DNA from 2 places in the Pseudomonas lutea genome. Region 2 is predicted to be linked to the other one. Evidence: predicted binding sites of a transcription regulator. Region 2 holds the regulator's gene; the other holds the start of a gene.

Region 1 (3,207 bases), on a different contig from region 2:
TCTGCCCGGCCAGCGCTTCGACACGCTGGGTCGATTCGGTGATTTCCACCGTCATCGTGTTCATCGCGCTGACCGCCTGCTGCACCTGTTGCTGACCCTTGATGGCATCCTCGGAAGTCTGCGCAGACACTTGCGACGCGCTCGCGGCATTGCGCGCCACTTCTTCCACTGCGGCGGTCATCTCGTTGACGGCCGTCGCGGCTTGCTGAATTTCATCGTTCTGACGCATCAGCCCGCGGTTGCTGTCGTCCGTCACCACCGTCAGTTCCTCGGCCGCGGACGCGAGTTGGTCAGACGCGCTGGCGATTTGCTGGACCGTGCCCTTGAGGCTGCCCTGCATGTCGGCCAATGCCTTGAGCAATTGACCGGTTTCATCCTGGCCGCCGAGCTGGACGGCCTGACTCAAATCGCCGCCCGCTACTCGGGTGGCGCTGGCCACCGACTGGTAGATCGGCTGCGTAATCATCCGCGTCACCAACAGGCCAAGGGTGATGGCGCAGATCACTGCAATCAAGGAGCCGATGATCAGCGTCCACGTTACCTGGCGGTCGGTTTCAACCCCGGCCTGGGCCTGTTCCCTGGCTTGCCTGGCGTTGGACTCAATCATGATCTTGAGCTCGCCCATGGTCTTGCGATAGCTCGGCGTCACGCTGCTGGCTGCCAATTTGCTGGCCTGGTCCAGATCCCCGCTTTGCACCACCGTCAGTGCGCCAAGCGCAGCGCTGATGTAGGTCACCCAGTCACGCTCGAAGTCGTCGCCAGCGGCTTTTTCATCGGCCTGCAGGGGTGTGGCCCGGTAAATCTTGAAGTCGGCTTCGGCCTGGGCCTGGTTTTCTTTCAGCGACTGGATCGCCGCATTGATATCGTCGGGGCTGGCTTTGAGTGCGCTCAGGCCGATGACTTTAAAGAAGTCGCGGTTGGTCGCAATGACATTGGCTTTGACCGAGTCAATCTTGGCAATCGAGGCCATGTTGTTGTTGACGGTGCCCTGGAACAAATCGTACAGCCGGGCGATACCACTCTGCCCCAGCACGCCCACCACGACGGTGATCAATGCGCACAGGCAAAAAGCCGAGAGCAACTTGGTCTTCAATTTCAGGTCGGTCAGCCAGGACATGGAGAGCACTCGGATGAGGATAGGGGTTACGGCTGTTGGGCGATGCATTGCATGAATGGATATCGGCGGCGCCCTCAAGGACTTTACCCATGAAATCGCGCCCAGATGGCCACCGGCCACACTTCGACGGAGCCCGAACCGCATCACATTCCGGCGTTGCGTGGCTAAGTTTTGCTTCGCTGCCGCCGATAACTCGGACAAGCGGCACATGCCGCACCTTCATTGGCTATTTCCGCCGAGTACCGCGCGGATGGCCGACTTCATGTAAGTGCCCCAGGGCCGACTTTTATCCGTTGCAGGAATCTCGATGCTGGCGTGGAATCAAAAAACCTTTCTGATCGTCGATGACTTTTCCGACTTCCGCAGCTCGGTCCGGTCGATGCTGCGCGAGCTGGGTGTCAAGGAAGTGGACACCGCCGACACCGGCGAACAGGCGCTGAAGATGTGCTCGCAGAAGCGCTACGACTTCATCCTGCACGATTTCAATCTGGGCGACGGCAAGAAGAATGGCCAGCAGGTGCTTGAAGACCTGATGACCGATCGGCTGATCAGCCACGAAAGCGTGTTCGTCATGGTCACCGCCGAGAACAGCCAGGCCATGGTGATGAGTGCGCTGGAGTGGGAGCCGGATGCCTACCTGACCAAGCCGTTCAACCGCGCGAGCCTGGCCCAGCGGCTGGAAAAGATTGTCCAGCGCAAAACCCTGCTCAAGCCGATTCTGCAGGCGCTGGACCGGGGCAATCCGGCCGAAGTGCTGACCGCCTGTGTAGCCCTGACCAAGCAGGACCCCCGGTTTGCGCCGCTGTGCCTGCGCTACAAGGCCGATGCGCTGCGTGATCTCAACCAGCACGAGCCGCTCGAGACGTTCCTCAAGTCAATCTTGGCCGACCGGCCGCAACCCTGGGCGTATGTAGCGCTGGGCAAGCTGCTGTTCAAGCGCGGGCGCAATCCCGAAGCGCAGACCGTGTACGAAGAGGCCATTCGCGCGTTCAATGCCATGCCGGTGTTGTACGACGGGCTCGCCGATGTGTTGATGGCCAGCGGCGATAACAAGCGTGCACAAAAGATGCTCGAAGAAGCGGTGCGCCTGTCGCCTTACGCGGTACGGCGTCAGAGGCTGCTGGGCAAGCTGGCACTGGAAAATCAAGACTTCGACGGCGCCTCAAAGGCCTATCGCCAGGCCGTTTCCCAAGGCCAGTTTTCACGGTTCAAAGACCCTGAAACCAATCTGGGCCTGGCTCAGGCGTTGATCAGCCGGGGCGGTGAGCGCGGGCTGGATGCGCGCACCCGCGTGGAGATCAACCAGACCCTGACCGAAGTGGCCAAGGAGAACGGCAACGACGCCGGGCTGCAAGTGCGCGCGCGCCTGATGAAAGCCACCAGCGTCGCGTCTTCGGACCCTGAAATGGCGGCCAAGCTGACCGAGCAGGCGATGGAACGCCTGGAAGGCATGGAGCAGTTCCTCAGCGCCGATGCTGCACTGGCTGTGGCGTCGCAGCTGAAGTCGCTGGGTCAGGCAGATGCCGGCGCTGGTATTCTGAAAAGCTGTGCCGAAATTTATGGCGACGATCCACTGGTCATGCAGAACATTGCCAAGCAGACCGACGACCCGGAGATCCTTGGCGCCGGCAAGGCGGCCATCGACTTCAACCTGCAGGGGATTCGCTGCTACCGCGCCGGCAAGTTGGGCGAAGCGCAGGATCTGTTCCGTCAAGGGTTGGCCTTGCAGCCGAAAAACATCAGTATCGCCCTCAACATGGCGCAGTCTTTGTTGCACATGGGCGTGAAGAATCTCGACGCGGCGAGTCTGGCCGAGTGCCAGAACAGCCTCAAGCTGGTGGGCAAGATGCCGGAGACCGATCCACGCTTCGAGCGCTTCCAGAAACTACGAATCAGGGCTTTCGGCGAATGAAAGATGAGGATCTCGGGCTCGACTTTTCGATGGTGATTGCGTCCACCGTTCACGACATGAAGAACTCGTTGGGGTCGTTGATTCAGGCTCACGGTCAGTGGGTCAAGCAGCTTCCCGAGGCTTATCGCGGCACGCCGGAGCAAGGCGTGATCGATTACGAGTTCGCCCACCTCAACGG
Region 2 (3,207 bases):
GCGGAGACCTCGGTGGTCTCCTTTTCGCTGCGCGTCAGGAACGTATCGACGCGGCGCGCCAGATCACGAAACTCTTCGGCGCTGATCTCGCGGCGCATGAAGCGTCCCCAGTCGGCGCTCAAGGATTTGGCGTCGGCACTGAGCCCGCTCATCAACGGCGTGCTCTGCTCCACCAGGTCCATGGTCCGGTTGGCCGCGTTTTCGGTCAGCCTGACCACGTACGAGAGCCGCTCGGTGGCGTCGGTGATCTGAGAGACCTCCTCGGCCTGAGGCATGTTCGGGTCGATCTGGAAATTGACGATCGCGCTGTGCAGCTCGCGCGTCAGTTTGCCGACCTCCTGGTACAGGCCTCTGTCCCGGGTCTGGTTAAGCTCATGGATCAGTTGCACGGCATCGCCGAACTTGCCTTTTTCAAGGCTCGCGACCAGCTCTTGTGCGTGTTTCTTCAGGGTTGACTCAAAGTCACCCATTGTCGAATCTTTGGAATCCATAGCGCCCTCGCAGCGGACATCAGCTATTGACGCGCTCGAATATCTTTTCGATTTTTTCTTTGAGCACTTGCGCAGTGAACGGCTTCACCACGTAGCCGTTCACACCGGCCTGAGCGGCTTCGATGATCTGCTCGCGTTTGGCTTCGGCAGTGACCATCAACACCGGCAGACTGCGCAGACGCTCGTCTGCACGCACCTGACGCAGCAGGTCGATGCCGGACATGCCGGGCATGTTCCAGTCAGTGACGAGGAAGTCAAAGGCGCCGCTTTGCAGCATGGGCAATGCGGTGAGTCCGTCATCTGCTTCGGCCGTGTTGGTGAACCCAAGGTCACGCAACAGGTTTTTTATGATCCGCCGCATCGTTGAGAAGTCATCAACGATGAGGATTTTCATGTTCTTGTCCAATTCGACCTCCAAGCAGTCTTTAACGCGTTCAGCACCTGAACGCGCGTTCAATCAATACCGGCGGTGCCGGACATCGGAGGGCTGGGATCGACCGGGACGAGCGCAGCGAAACCGGATCATCTACGACCCGGTTCGACCGACTCCTGCCTGCCTCTTCCACTTCCCGCTCAACGTCTTGCACAGCCGGTCTTACAAGCAACTCGCAGGCCTTGCGGCGTGCGTCAGAATTCAGGAGCGGGCGCGCCACTCGCCAAGACGACCCCGCAGACGCGCGGCGCACTGACTGTGCAGCTGGCTGACGCGCGATTCGCTGACACCCAGTACCTCACCGATTTCCTTGAGGTTCAGCTCTTCGTCGTAGTACAGCGACAACACCAGACGTTCGCGCTCCGGCAGGTTGGCAATGGCCTCCGCCAATGCCGCCTGGAAGCGCTCGTCTTCCAGGTCCCGCGACGGCTCGAGCGACTGGCTCGCGCCGTCCTCGTGCAGCCCTTCATGTTCGCCGTCCTGCAACAGGTCGTCGAAACTGAACAAGCGACTGCCCAGGGTATCGTTCAAAATCCCGTAGTAATCGTCGAGACTCAATTGAAGTTCGGCAGCAACCTCGTGATCTTTAGCGTCACGGCCGGTTTTTGCTTCGATTGCACGAATCGCGTCGCTGACCATGCGCGTGTTGCGGTGGACCGAGCGCGGCGCCCAGTCCCCCTTGCGCACTTCATCGAGCATCGCTCCACGGATACGAATACCCGCGTACGTCTCGAAGCTGGCCCCTTTGGTGGAGTCGTATTTGGTCGAGACTTCGAGCAAGCCGATCATGCCCGCCTGGATCAAGTCCTCGACCTGAACGCTGGCTGGCAGACGTGCCAGCAAGTGATAGGCGATTCGTTTGACCAGCGGGGCATAACGCTCGATCAGCTCATACTGAGAATCTTTGGACGATTTGCTGTACATGCGATAGCCACTTGCTGTCATGAGACGGGCCCTGCGCTGGTGTGATGCACGAGGCGTTCAACGAAAAATTCCAGGTGACCGCGCGGGTTTGCCGGCAGCGGCCAGGTGTCAACTTTCTGCGCGATGGCCTTGAACGCCAGCGCACATTTGGAACGCGGAAACGCTTCGTACACGGCGCGCTGTTTCTGCACCGCCTTGCGTACGCACTCGTCGTACGGCACCGCGCCGACGTACTGCAGCGCCACGTCAAGGAAGCGGTCGGTGACCTTGGTCAGCTTGGCGAAGAGGTTGCGCCCTTCCTGCGGGCTCTGGGCCATGTTGGCCAGCACGCGGAAGCGGTTCATGCCGTAATCGCGGTTGAGCAGTTTGATCAGGGCGTAGGCGTCGGTGATCGACGTAGGCTCGTCGCACACCACCAGCAGCACTTCCTGAGCGGCGCGAACGAAGCTCACCACTGACTCGCCGATACCGGCAGCGGTGTCGATGACCAGCACATCCAGGTTGTCGCCGATGTCACTGAATGCCTGGATCAGCCCGGCATGCTGGGCCGGGGTCAGGTGGACCATGCTCTGTGTCCCCGACGCCGCCGGTACGATGCGCACGCCGCCCGGGCCCTGCAGCAGGACGTCGCGCAGCTCGCACCGCCCTTCGATGACGTCAGCCAGGGTGCGCTTGGGGGTCAGGCCCAACAGTACGTCAACGTTGGCCAAACCCAGATCGGCGTCCAGCAGCATGACGCGACGTCCCAGCTCGGCCAGCGCCAGTGAAAGATTCACTGAAACGTTGGTCTTGCCTACGCCACCTTTGCCACCGGTCACCGCGATAACCTGTACGGGATGCATGCTGCCCATGTTAATTGTTTACCTTGTCTTGCTTAGACCTAAGCCACATGTCGGGCTGCACGTTCAGTGCCTGAACAATGCCTGGCAGACCATCGATGCAGGAAAATTCCACTGTCATTTTCTTCACCTAGCCCGCTCGCTTGCCGGTGCTGTGATAAAGATCCGCAAACATATCCGCCATCGCTTCCTCGCTAGGCTCCTCCTGCATCTGCACGCTGACAGCCCGGCTCACCAATTGGTGCCGACGCGGCAAATGCAGATCGTCCGGTATCCGTGGGCCATCAGTGAGATAGGCCACAGGCAGTTCGTGTGTCACCGCCAGGCTGAGCACTTCGCCCAGGCTGGCGGTTTCGTCGAGCTTGGTCAGGATGCACCCGGCCAGGCCGCAACGTTTATAGCTGTGGTACGCCGCAGACAGCACCTGCTTCTGGCTGGTTGTCGCCAGCACCAGGTAGTTGCGCGCCTTGATGCCACGCCCGGCCAGGGTCTCCAGTTGCAGACGCAATGCCGGATCGCT

What was found. The regulator FliA, encoded in region 2, starts transcription of late flagellar genes. The targets are predictions, from matches to a motif close to CTAAAGTTTNNNNNNNNNNNGCCGNTAA.
Region 1: a site for FliA is predicted at 1,177-1,204, ahead of LT42_RS13245 (methyl-accepting chemotaxis protein). Genes of this name have one in related genera too.

What each region holds. Positions count from the first base shown of each region.
Region 1 is NZ_JRMB01000002.1:242,695-245,901, reverse strand. Features, by position in the region: gene LT42_RS13245 (methyl-accepting chemotaxis protein) at 1-1,117, opposite strand, end outside; gene LT42_RS13235 (tetratricopeptide repeat-containing response regulator) at 1,425-3,029, shown strand; gene LT42_RS13230 (sensor histidine kinase) at 3,026-3,207, shown strand, end outside.
Region 2 is NZ_JRMB01000001.1:1,959,654-1,962,860, forward strand. Features, by position in the region: gene LT42_RS08405 (protein phosphatase CheZ) at 1-491, opposite strand, end outside; gene LT42_RS08410 (chemotaxis response regulator CheY) at 511-885, opposite strand; gene fliA (RNA polymerase sigma factor FliA) at 1,126-1,869, opposite strand; gene fleN (flagellar synthesis regulator FleN) at 1,866-2,699, opposite strand; gene flhF (flagellar biosynthesis GTPase FlhF) at 2,818-3,207, opposite strand, start outside.